Regions from separate parts of the Vibrio aphrogenes genome, predicted to be linked through region 2. Evidence: predicted binding sites of a transcription regulator. Region 2 holds the regulator's gene; each other region holds the start of a gene.

Region 1 (4,292 bases), on a different replicon from region 2:
GATTTTTTCTCTCGTCATATCTGTTTTTTCATATATAATGAATTTCATATATGTATAAGATTAATACTTACTTGTACTTCATGTTATGCCTTTCAATGTGTTTTCTATAAGGATGGTTTTTTATGAAAATTAATAACTTAACGCCTGTTGGAGCCAAAGTCTTAGAAATTTACGATCCTGCCTTGTGTTGCAGTAGTGGAGTATGTGGCGTGGATGCCGACCAAGTTTTGATTCAATTTTCTGCTGATATCGACTGGTTGAAGCAGCAAGGCATTGAGGTGAAACGCTTTAATTTAGCTCAAGAGCCGATGGCATTTGCCAATCAAGCGGTAATCAAAGATTTTTTACAACAGCAAGGTGCCGATAAACTGCCAGCCATTTTATTGGGCGGTCAGATAAAAATGTCCAACCAATATCCAAGCCGTCAAGAATTGGCAACTTGGTTTGGCCTGACTGTGATCAATCAAGGTGCAGAGCCACAAGCGCAATCCAATTGCTGTCAATCATCAGGTTGCTGTTAATTCAAACAGAAGGAATGTCGTATGCAATTTTTACATAATTTGCCTCCTTACCTGTTTTTTACTGGTAAAGGTGGAGTAGGTAAAACTTCGATCTCTTGTGCAACGGCCTTATCTTTGGTTGAGCAAGGGAAAAAAGTGCTACTCGTCAGTACCGATCCTGCTTCAAATGTGGCTCAAGTGTTCAATCAAACGATTGGTAATCGCATTACTAATATTGAGAATATCGCTAATTTGTCGGCAATCGAAATTGATCCTCAACAAGCGGCAGCGCATTATCGTCAGCGTATTGTTGAGCCTTTAGAAGGCATTTTGCCACCGGATGCGTTGCGCAGTATTGAAGAGCAACTTTCAGGTGCCTGTACCACAGAAATTGCCGCTTTTGATGAGTTTACCGAGTTATTGACCGATCAAAGCCTGCTGACTCAATTTGATCATATTGTGTTTGATACTGCGCCGACAGGACATACGATTCGTTTATTGCAATTGCCGGGAGCGTGGAGCAACTTTATAGAAGATAACCCAGAAGGCGCTTCTTGCCTTGGGCCGATGTCAGGGCTAGAAAAGCAACGCAGCCAATACGCCCATGCGGTTGAGGTGCTATCTAATCAAGACAAAACGCGCTTAATTTTGGTCGCAAGAGCACAAAAGAGCGCATTGGCGGAAGTGGCGCACACCTATCAAGAATTGTATTCACTTGGGATCACTCAGCAATCTTTGGTGGTCAATGGTGTGATGCCAGAGTCGGCAGCAGAGCAAGATCAATTGGCATCGGTGATCTATCAACGCGAGCAAGCAGTGTTACAAGCGTTACCAGAAGCACTGCAAGGTTTATCAATGGATATTATTCATTTGAGAGCCAATAACATGGTTGGTATTGCGGCATTATCTGCGTTATTAAAACCAAATGTGGCGGTAGAAGCGGTGGAGTTTGAAGCTTCTGAGCTTGTTCAAAATAGCGCTTCGTTAGCCGATTTAGTAGATGAGATTGCCAAAAACGATCATGGCTTGATCATGTTAATGGGCAAAGGCGGGGTTGGAAAAACCACTATGGCGGCAGCGATTGCTGTGGGTTTAGCGAAAAAAGGCTTTGATGTTCATTTAACTACCTCAGATCCTGCTGCGCACTTACAATCGACGCTAAATGGCAGCTTAGCTAATTTGGAAGTCAGCCGCATCGACCCGGTGGAAGCGACAGAGCGTTATCGCCAGCATGTTTTAGAATCTAAAGGTAAAGATCTTTCTGATTCAGAAAAAGCGTTACTTGAAGAAGACTTGCGTTCACCCTGTACCGAAGAAATTGCTACGTTCCAAGCGTTTTCACGTGCTATCCGTGATTCGGCTAAACGTTTTGTGGTGATGGATACCGCGCCGACGGGCCATACCTTATTGTTGCTGGATGCGACTGGTTCGTATCATAAAGAAATAGAGAAAAAAATGGGGTCGAATAAAGGCTTTACCACGCCATTGATGCAGCTACAAGACCCAGAGAGAACCAAAGTATTGATCACGTCCTTGGCGGAGACGACTCCGGTGTTGGAAGCGGAACATTTACAACATGACCTTGAACGAGCAGGCATTCGTCCATGGGGTTGGATCGTCAATAACGTCTTATCGGTGGCGCAAACTCAATCGCCTTTATTACAAAAACGTGCCATGCAAGAAATGCAGCAAATAGAAAAAGTGCATGCCTTGGCTCAACGTACCGCATTAGTGCCTATGTTGATTAACGAGCCTGTGGGAATTGAGGCCTTAAGTGAGTTATCAACGCATTAATGTTTAACCGTATCCTTCCTGATATTGGCTCCGTTAAGCCGTTGAATGTTGTTTGATAAGCTACAACCTTCAAGCTAAACAAAATGAGCCAAATATCAGGAAGATGCTGCCACTTTCCTTATTGGACATGCACCTTCGGCTTTTTTATCTTTTTCGCAGCGGTTTCTCTTAGAGACGATTCCTATATAACTATCCGTTATACCGACCTCATTTTAAGTCATTATCTTTATACGTCTTTTCCTTGTATCTTAATTATAGATGTCTATACGGCTAATTTATAAGAAGGATATTATGAAAAAGACGCATTCAATGATGAAACGGTTATTGGTTTTACCACTCTTGTTAGGGTTGGCGGCTTGTGGTGATAAAGCCTCCAATACCATTAAAATTGGCGCTACCGCAGGGCCGCATGCTCAAGTGGTAGAAGCAGTCGCACAAGAAGCGGAAAAACAAGGAATACACGTCGAAGTGGTGACGTTTTCTGATTACATCACACCTAATGCCGCCTTGGCCGATGGAACGATTGATCTTAATAGTTACCAACATCAGCCTTTTTTAGACAATTATAACGCCAATAATGAGAAGCAATTAGTGTCCATTGGGCGTTCTATTTTAATGCGCATGGGGATTTATTCGGATCAATACCGCTCCGTTGACGCGTTACCTGTGGGGGCAACGATTACCATTCCAAACGATCCTACCAATGGCGGTCGCGCTTTATTATTATTGGAAGAGGCGGGCGTTATTACCCTTAAGCCAGGTTTGGGCGATAAAGCGACCGTGTATGATGTGGTTGAAAACCCGAAAAATTTACAATTCATTGAAATGGATGCGGCGCAATTACCACGAACATTAAGTGATGCGGCAGCCTCAGTTATTACCATGAACTATGTGATGTCATCGGGCCTTGATCCGCAAAAACAAGGTATTTATTTAGAGCCTAAAGATGCCAAATTAGCGGTCATGGTTATTGCGGCACGAGCGCAAGATAAAGACAATCCAACCTATAAAAAGATCGTTGATATTTATCATTCACCCGCTGTGACAGACTTTATTCATCACACTTTTAACGGCACGATTGAACCTGCGTTATAACTGCCGTTATAGCATCGAAGTGATGGTAGATAAATGATTAGTAGATAGGTGATTAGTAGGGAGTCGATTGATAAGATTAAGTTGACTCAATAGTTAGGTTTGAATAAAATCTCGCCTAATTAAATTAAGAGTTCATCTGTAATGTTTTACATCCTATTTAAAAATTTTGTCAGGAGACTTTGCTCCGCGCACTAACACGATGAAGTGTTGCTCGGAGCTTATTCTTTCTGAATCTTCATCAGGTACGACGCTATTTCTTTATTGATAAGAACGGGGTGATTGTATCTGAGCATTACAGAAAAAGGCCGGCGATGTTCTTCATCGTCGGCCTTTTGTTTGCTAAAAGCAATGTTCAAAATTTTTTGAAACGAGGGGTCGGTATTGTCATACCACCCCTCGTTTTTTTGGATGTAACATCATGAGTTTATTAAATATTCAAAATTTGACTTATCACATTGGTGATAAAACTTTATATCAAAATGCCCACTTTGTTCTGTTACCTGGAGAACATGTTGGGATCACGGGAGCCAATGGCGTTGGTAAAACCACGTTATTGAGATTGCTGCAATCTGAATTATTACCAGATGCCGGCAAGATTGAATGGCAGCCATTAGTGAAGGTCGGCTACCTTGATCAACACGCACAACTCAACCCGGCGTTGTCGGTTCGTGAGCATTTAAGACAAGCGTTTTCTGAGCTGTATGAACTAGAAGCGCAAATGATGGCGATTTATTCTTGCCCAGAGAAAAGTGTGGCACTGAATTATTTAAATCAAGCGGCTGAAATTCAAACTAAGTTGGAAAGCGAATCTTTCTATACCTTAGATAACCGAATTGAAGCGGTCGCCGATGGGCTAGGGATCAACGCGTTTGGGATGGAAACACGATTAGCGGATCTCAGCGG
Region 2 (4,292 bases):
GCCGCCAATAACCGGAAAAAGGTAATTAGGGATGAGATAATCGAAGCACTTATCTAAAGGAACCGGTAAGGCAACTTGAGCAATATTGGGCTGCATAAGCGAAGAGTGGGTCCTGTTTGCCGTGATAAAACCAATGGAAGGGTATGATAAAACAGCCCATATTGATATAAAACTGAAATATTGTAGAAAAAGAGAGCAAATGAGTTGATCGAAACCAGAGTATTCTCTATTATACTGCGCCTCTAACGATGTATATATCTACATCATTTTTTAGTAACTACGTATGGTGTCTGACCGCTCTTGTAGGTAACTCTTACAAGGGGATGATTCAGATAGCGATACGGACCAATAAAAGGTTTGTCCTATGAAAACTGGTATCCACCCAGAATACAAAGCTGTTAGCGCTAACTGCTCTTGTGGTAACACTTTTGAGTTCAACACAACTCTAGACAAAGAGTCAATCCACCTAGACGTATGTGACAAATGTCACCCATTCTACACTGGTAAGCAACGTATCGTAGATACAGGCGGCCGTGTTGATCGCTTCAACAAACGTTTTGGTGCACTTAGCAGCAAAAAATAATCGATCACTAAAACACTTTAGTGTGAGACCGAATTGGAAAGGGATGCTTAGGCGTCCCTTTTTTCTTATCTAAAATGCGCGACATTAACTACCAAGTTTTAATTTGATCCATTAAGATTGACACTTATCCCTCCGTATACATTTTAGGACTACAGCATAATGTCAGATGATCAGCAGCAAGATGACTTTCGTCAAAGAGCACTTAACTACCACGCTCAACCTACCGCCGGCAAAATCGCTATTGCTTTAACAAAGCCTGCCGATACCGCAGAAGACCTCGCCCTCGCTTATAGCCCAGGGGTAGCAGAACCGGTTCGTGAAATTGCCCTGAATCCTGATAATGCTTATAAGTACACTGCGAAAGGCAATACCGTTGCAGTGATCTCAAATGGTACGGCGATTTTAGGTTTAGGTAATTTAGGCCCCTTAGCCTCTAAGCCTGTAATGGAAGGTAAAGCGCTATTGTTCAAGCGTTTTGCCAATCTTGATTCAATTGATATTCAAGTAAAACATCGCACCATTGATGAATTTATTGATACGGTTGCCAATATTGCCGACACTTTTGGCGGTATTAATCTAGAAGATATTAAAGCTCCTGATTGTTTTGAAATTGAACGTCAGTTGATTGAACGTTGTGACATACCAGTTTTCCATGATGACCAGCATGGTACCGCTATCGTAACGGCAGCAGGTATGTTAAATGCCATTGAGTTACAAGGTAAAAAACTATCAGAATGTAAAATTGTTTGCTTAGGTGCTGGGGCGGCTGCGGTCGCTTGTATGGAGCTCTTGATCAAATGCGGCGCCTTACGTGAAAAGATTTATATGCTCGATCGTAAAGGCGTGATTCATACTCGTCGTGATGACTTGAACGAATACAAACAATTATTTGCCAATAATACGGATATGCGTACCTTAGAAGATGTGATTGAAGGTGCTGATTTATTCTTAGGTGTGTCAGGTCCAAATCTATTACCAGCTGAAGCGCTTGCCTTGATGGCGGATAAGCCGGTTGTTTTTGCTTGCTCTAACCCTGATCCTGAAATCAAACCTGAAATCGCGACCAAAGTGCGTAATGACTTGATCATGGGAACAGGGCGCAGCGATTATCCAAACCAAGTGAACAATGTGATTTGTTTCCCATTCATTTTCCGTGGAGCATTGGATGTGCGTGCCAGTGAAATTAATGATGAAATGAAGCTGGCTGCAGTTGAAGCGATTCGTCAACTAGCAAAACAAGAGGTTCCGGCGGAAGTATTAAAAGCAGCTGGCGTCGATCATCTAGAATTTGGCCCAGATTACATCATTCCAAAACCAATGGACCCACGTTTGCTCTCTGAAGTTGCGGGTGCTGTGGCTCGTGCCGCGGTTGAATCTGGCGTAGCACGTATTGAGTTGCCGGAAGAGTATAAGCGATAACGGAGCTCGAATTTCGTTTCTCGTTATTCGAAAAAGCAAAAGCCAGAACGTTGATTCGTTCTGGCTTTTTATTATGAGTAACTAAAAATTTATAGTGGTGAATTAAAACGAGAAAGAATATTCGAGAAACGAGCCACGAATATGCGAGACACGTTTTTAATCATCAAAATTTTCGAATTCAATCCCCATTTCCGTCATTAAACGTTTTACTTCCGTTGGGATATCATCAGGGCGGTCTTTACGTAGATCTTCATCTGTTGGTAAAGGTTGGCCGGTATAAGCATGCAAGAAGGCTTCACATAGCAACTCACTGTTGGTTGCGTGGCGTAAGTTATTGACCTGACGGCGAGTGCGTTCATCGGTCAAAATCTTCAGTACTTTTAAGGGAATTGAAACAGTGATTTTTTTGACTTGTTCACTTTTTTTTCCATGCTCTGCATACGGGCTAATGTATTCACCATTCCAATCTGCCATCACACACCTTCGTTATTGATTATTTAAAATTTGTGGCTGTGGGTAATTTTAGGTGCATTTACCGCCAAAAGTAAAGACACTTAGATGGCTAGAAGTCTTGACGTCCTGCTTTGGCAGCGATAAAGTTAACCTCTCTTTAGACACTGTGAGCCTGTAGAGTCAAATGATCGTAGACATCTTCATCGTCAGTGATGACTTATGCCTTGATTGATATGATTATTTTAAGAAATTCCCTAGGCAAAAATAGCGCTTTAATAGTATTTAAGTATAGTGTCTATATACATTGATTGAGCACGTAACGTAAGGAATACACCAATGAGTTCAAGAAAGCCCGCGACTGTCGCTGTTCGAACCGGAATTGAATCTGATAGCCAATTTCATGCCGTCGTTCCGCCAATTTACCTTTCGACCAATTATGGCTTTCCTGCTTTTGGTGAAGTGCCTCAATATGATTATACTCGCTCTGGTAACCCCAATCGTGGTTTGCTAGAACAAGCTCTGTCTGAATTAGAACAAGGCGCTGGTGCGGTTATTACTAATTGTGGCACTTCCGCTTTGAACTTATGGGTTTCGGCCTTTATCGGCCCCGATGACTTAATCATCGCTCCCCATGATTGTTATGGTGGGACTTACCGCTTGTTTAATACTCGGGCCCAAAAAGGAGATTTTAAGGTTCAGTTTGTTGATCAATCCAATCAAGCGGAATTTGATGCGGCGCTCGCTAACAAGCCGAAGTTAATCTTATTAGAAACCCCTTCCAATCCTTTAGTGCGAGTGGTGGATATCGCACAAGCTTGCGCAAAAGCCAAGCAAGTGGGCGCATTAGTGGCCGTAGATAACACCTTCTTGACACCGGTGTACCAAAAACCGTTAACCTTAGGGGCAGACTTTGTGGTGCATTCGACCACCAAGTACATTAATGGTCATTCCGATGTGATTGGTGGCGTCATCATTGCAAAAGAAGCCGAGCATGCTGAAACATTAGCCTGGTGGGGAAATTGCATTGGGGCAACGGGCACACCGTTTGATAGTTATATGACGCTTCGTGGCCTGAGAACCTTGCCAGCCCGGATGCGTGTTCATGAAGAAAGCGCCCAAACTTTACTGGCTTATCTTCAACAACAGCCTTTAGTAGGGACGATTTACCATCCGAGTTTACCGCAGCATCCTGGGCATGATATCGCCAAAGCTCAGCAAAGTGGTTTCGGCTCCATGCTCAGTTTTGAAATCAATGGCAGCATGGAACAACTCAAGACCTTCGTGGGTCAGTTACAACTATTTTCTCTAGCGGAGTCGTTAGGTGGAGTAGAAAGCTTAATGTGTCACCCTGCATCAATGACTCATCGAGCTATGTCAGATGAAGCACAAGCAGAAGCGGGGATTTCGCCGCTATTATTGCGTGTTTCTGTTGGATTAGAGGACAGTCAGGATTTAATCGCTGATTTAGAGCAAGCTTTCAAAAAAGCACAAGAGGTAGCGTAAATGACATCTGCTCGTCAGTTACACAAATTTGGTGGTAGTAGTTTGGCCAACCCAGAGTGCTACAAACGAGTCGCCAACATTTTAAAAGAATATTCATCTCCAGCCGATATTATCGTCGTCTCTGCGGCAGGCAGTACTACTAACCGTTTGATCGATTGGATCAGTGCGTTAGAAAAAGATGGTCGTATTGCACATGAAGTTTTACAGCAATTACGCCAGTTTCAAATTGGCTTGGTGGAAGAACTATTACCAGAAGAAAAAGCTCAGCCTTTGTTGGACTTATTGGTCGCAGAATTTACCGCATTAAGTGATATTCATGGTCCGATCAATGACG
Region 3 (4,292 bases), 930 kb from region 2:
GGCAATCTCTTTACGAGTAATGTCTTCACGAGGAAAGGTCCAGCATAAAATAGTAACCGGCCCGGTCAACATACCTTTTATTTGTTTTGCCGTTAGGGATTGCGCATACACCGACCAATCGACGGTTATGGGATGTTCACGCTCAATATCAGCAACCACAATCGCCGGTTTAACACAGCGCGAGCCATAACTTTGTACCCAACCAAAGCGCGTCACTTGAAAACCAGCCAGATTCTCCGCAAAGTATTCCACCATGTCGTTACGTTCAGCTTCACCGTGAACCAAAACATCTAAGTCCAACGCTTCTTGACGCTTAACGGCGTCTTGAATATGCCCTTTTAAAGCCTGTTCATAATCGGTTGCCGTAAGTTCACCGGCACGAAAAGCACTACGTTGTTGACGAATATCAGCGGTTTGTGGGAATGAACCTATGGTTGTAGTAGGTAATAACGGTAGCCCCAACACTTCCGCTTGATGATGAGCACGCTCGACATACGGCGCACTACGATTGATCAACTGGCGAGTGAACGATTGCAGACGAGCTTGTACTGACGCTTTATGGACATGCTTTGCCGTTAAACGCGCTTTAATCGGTTGGCTGTAAGCTTCACACGCGGCAATGGCATGAGTATTACCGTCGAGTGCTGCTCCCAATAAGCTCACTTCATTCAGTTTTTGTTTAGCAAACGCAAACCAACTTTTGACCTCTTCCGTTAATTCAGTTTCAAGCTCTAAGTCCATAGGACTATGCAATAACGAACAAGAACTGGCGAGCCATAATTTATCACCACGTTGTGCTTTTACTGGTTGCAGTTTCTCAAGCCACGATTGGAGATCCGCACGCCATACATTGCGGCCATTAATCACCCCTACCGACAATACCCAATCTTGCGGAATCGCATTATTCACTGCATCGAGCTGCTGAGGCGCGGCAGAAAGATCAATGTGCAACCCATCCACCGGCAATTCGATAATTTGACTTAGATTGTCTTCCACTGAATCAAAATAGCTAGTGAGCAATAGCTTCACATCGCCCGCTAAGATTTGATAAGCCAACTTAAAAGCACCGGACCATTTATCCTCTAACTCGAGGCTTAAAATAGGTTCATCAATTTGTACCCATTCAACCCCCAAAGCGGCTAATTTGCTTAAAATTGCTTGATAAGCAGGTAACAAACGGGCCAATAAAGACAGGCGATCAAAGCCATTGTTGACCTCTTCTTCATTGACTTCTTTACCTAGGTATAAATAGCTCAGTGGTCCAAGTAGAACGGGCTTAACTTTATGTCCCGCTTGAATGGCTTGACTGACTTCATCAAATAGTTGTGGCCAACTGACTTGAAAACTGTCGTCTTGACGAAACTCCGGCACAATATAGTGATAGTTGGTATTAAACCATTTGGTCATATCACAAGCCGCTGCATTAGCTGACTCGTCATGCCCAACCCCACAGCCACACTGACTCGACTCGGTGTTAGTGTGCTCACGATTGATTTGTTCTGTATTAACCGATTGACCTCGCGCCATTTTAAATAAAGTATCTAAATTGGGGAAACCGCCATTGGAATGACGCGCCGGTACATGCCCGAGTAACAAACTGGTGGTTAACACATGGTCATACCAAGCAAAATCACCCGCAGTGACATAGCTTAACCCACTGACAGCTTGATCCTTCCAATGCCGACTGCGCAACTCCGTACCAACTTGCTTAAGTTCCTTTTGCGTTATCTCTCCTTTCCAAAATTGTTCTTGAGCAAACTTTAATTCACGCTTTTCACCAATGCGTGGGTAGCCAAGAATATGAGTCGTTGTTTTTGAATGATTGGTCATGTCGATATCCTTATTTTATAAACGGCACACGGCGCTTTCGCTGTTGGATCACCTCGCTTTTACTTCTCGAAGAAATCCATCTAGATGGCCAAATCATTACGTTTTGCTCAGCTAGGAGCAATGTCTAATCATTCACATTGATTATGAATTTATTTCAATTCAACTGACTTTTAAAATAAAAATAGACGTCTAGACGTTTACAAATGGGGTTTTCCGGCGTAGTTTATGAATAAATCTAAAGGAATAATTTTCATCATGAGGATGAATAATGATAGAGATAAAGCATTTAAGGACAATTAGCGTATTGCGTGATACTGGCTCATTAACGGCAACCGCAACTTCATTGCACCTAACGCAATCAGCGCTGTCACACCAATTAAAAGACCTAGAATCTCGCATAGGCGGTAAACTGTTTTTACGTAAAACTCGGCCGATTAAATTTACTCAAGAAGGGACGATTTTACTTCAGTTAGCTGATGAAGTGCTGCCTAAAATAGCCAGAGCAGAAAATGACATTGCCAGTTTAAAAGAAGATGTGAATGGACGTTTGCACATGGCGATAGAGTGTCACTCATGTTTTCAATGGTTGATGCCAGCATTGAAAGAATACCAAATCGCTTGGCCAAGTGTGGCTTTAGATTTTTCTTCAGGTTTTGGGTTTGAACCTTTACCCGCTTTAGTTTCTGGCGATCTTGATTTAGTGATCACATCGGATATTCAGCCTCGCTCAGAAGTGCATTACGAACCTTTATTTGATTTTGAAATGCGCCTCATCACCGCCACTAATCACCCTCTTGCGGATAAAACCGTGATTGAACCTCAAGATTTAGCCACTCAAACCATGCTCTCTTATCCTGTGCAAAAGCAACGCCTAGATGTAGTAAAACATTTTTTGCAACCCGCCGGTATTGAGCCTGCAAAATGGAAGCAAGCCGACAATACCCTGATGTTAGTACAAATGGTCTCGGCTGGATTAGGGGTGGCCGCCCTCCCAAACTGGGCAATCAGCGAATTTTCTCGCCAAGGATTAATCACCAGTAAACCATTAGGTAAAGGGTTATGGCGTCGCTTATTTGCCGCCACAAGACATGCGGAAAAAGAAAAACGTTACTTACAGGCCTTCTTCAGCACCGCTAAACTGCAGTGCCAAAGTCATTTAGATGGGATAAAAAGTCCCTAGTTCCTGGTTCCTGGTTCCTGGTTCCTGGTTCCTGGTTCCTGGTTCCTGGTTCCTGGTTCCTGGTTCCTGGTTCCTGGTTCCTGGTTCCTGGTTCCTGGTTCCTGGTTCCTGGTTCCTGGTTCCTGGTTCCTGGTTCCTGGTTCCTGGTTCCTGGTTCCTGGTTCCTGGTTCCTGGTTCCTGGTTCCTGGTTCCTGGTTCCTGGTTCCTGGTTCCTGGTTCCTGGAGGACAGTTTTCCGTGACAACCATATTAAAGCAAGTAAGGTGTCTATTTTTATTACTGTAAATATTAAGTACCTACCCCTAGGAACTAGGAACCAGACCCTAGAAACCCGCTTTTCTTCACCTCGCCTTAAACTGATTGGTTAAAGGATCGTATTGATAACCTAACACATCAAGTTTACCGACCAAATCTTCAACATCCATTTCATACATGGTGACGAGTTCATCAAAGCTGTCACATTCGAGTCTGAGCTTTTCGTTAACAATACCTAGTAAAATAACGCTATCCCAACGTTGAATATTACTCAAGTCCATGCGTCTACTCCTTATGAAGAAATACCTTCATTAAGCGTAGTTCGAGTTAACGTAAAACTCTGTGATAGAGGATAAAAAGTCACCGCTTTTCATCCTAATCATTTCAGCCTTGTCACAGTTGAAATTAAAATAGCAGCGCGGCAAAACCAACCATCGCCACAAAGCTCAAGCAAAAACCTAATGCTGGTTTCCATTTAGTGATGGTTTGCTGTGTGAAGATATGCCAACTTGATCCTAGGATGCCAAGCAAAATTAAAGCAAAACAACCGACTAACCACCACACAATTTGATGAAGATAGTTCAAACTGTATTGCTGGGTTTGCCACAAGACGGCAAGACTAATCAGCATCGCTCCGACAATTCCCACTACAGGTAATAGACGATGAAAAGCTTGTAAGCGGGTACGAGCAAAGGTCAATAAAATATGACTTAGTCCAGCCCCTAAAAATACAATACTGAATAAAATAAATAACCCTTGCGGACGTTCACTACCAAGAATAAAGAAGATGGTGAAAGCGGCCGCCAAGCCAAGAGCTACTTGTAATAACCAAATCGGTCCAGAATCGCGTGTTTTACTCACTTTTACCTGAGAGAAGAAAGCAAGAATCACCACGCCAATTGAAGCCAAAGGCCAATACAGAGGGCTTATTGCTAACCATAATGCGCCAATTACCGGTAATTGTTTATGAATACGGCCACGTTGCCCAGGGCAAATTTCACCTTTAAGCAGCACCATTAATAAAACG

What was found. Region 2 encodes MetJ, which represses methionine synthesis genes. Its sites were predicted from a motif close to TTAGACNTNTANANGTCTAA; they were not measured.
Region 1: VCA1004_RS11510 (MetQ/NlpA family ABC transporter substrate-binding protein) is a predicted target of MetJ. The motif match lies at 2,549-2,568, and genes of this name have one in related genera.
Region 3: metE (5-methyltetrahydropteroyltriglutamate--homocysteine S-methyltransferase) is a predicted target of MetJ. The motif match lies at 2,012-2,031, and genes of this name have one in related genera.

What each region holds. Positions count from the first base shown of each region.
Region 1 is NZ_AP018690.1:37,773-42,064, forward strand. Features, by position in the region: gene arsD (arsenite efflux transporter metallochaperone ArsD) at 123-521, shown strand; gene arsA (arsenical pump-driving ATPase) at 543-2,294, shown strand; gene VCA1004_RS11510 (MetQ/NlpA family ABC transporter substrate-binding protein) at 2,586-3,389, shown strand; gene VCA1004_RS11515 (ABC-F family ATP-binding cassette domain-containing protein) at 3,808-4,292, shown strand, end outside.
Region 2 is NZ_AP018689.1:202,655-206,946, forward strand. Features, by position in the region: gene priA (primosomal protein N') at 1-96, opposite strand, end outside; gene rpmE (50S ribosomal protein L31) at 365-583, shown strand; gene VCA1004_RS00970 (malic enzyme-like NAD(P)-binding protein) at 743-2,002, shown strand; gene metJ (met regulon transcriptional regulator MetJ) at 2,159-2,476, opposite strand; gene VCA1004_RS00980 (O-succinylhomoserine (thiol)-lyase) at 2,792-3,958, shown strand; gene VCA1004_RS00985 (bifunctional aspartate kinase/homoserine dehydrogenase II) at 3,959-4,292, shown strand, end outside.
Region 3 is NZ_AP018689.1:1,135,482-1,139,773, reverse strand. Features, by position in the region: gene metE (5-methyltetrahydropteroyltriglutamate--homocysteine S-methyltransferase) at 1-1,830, opposite strand, end outside; gene metR (HTH-type transcriptional regulator MetR) at 2,099-3,010, shown strand; gene VCA1004_RS05210 (DUF4250 domain-containing protein) at 3,352-3,546, opposite strand; gene VCA1004_RS05205 (hypothetical protein) at 3,671-4,292, opposite strand, start outside.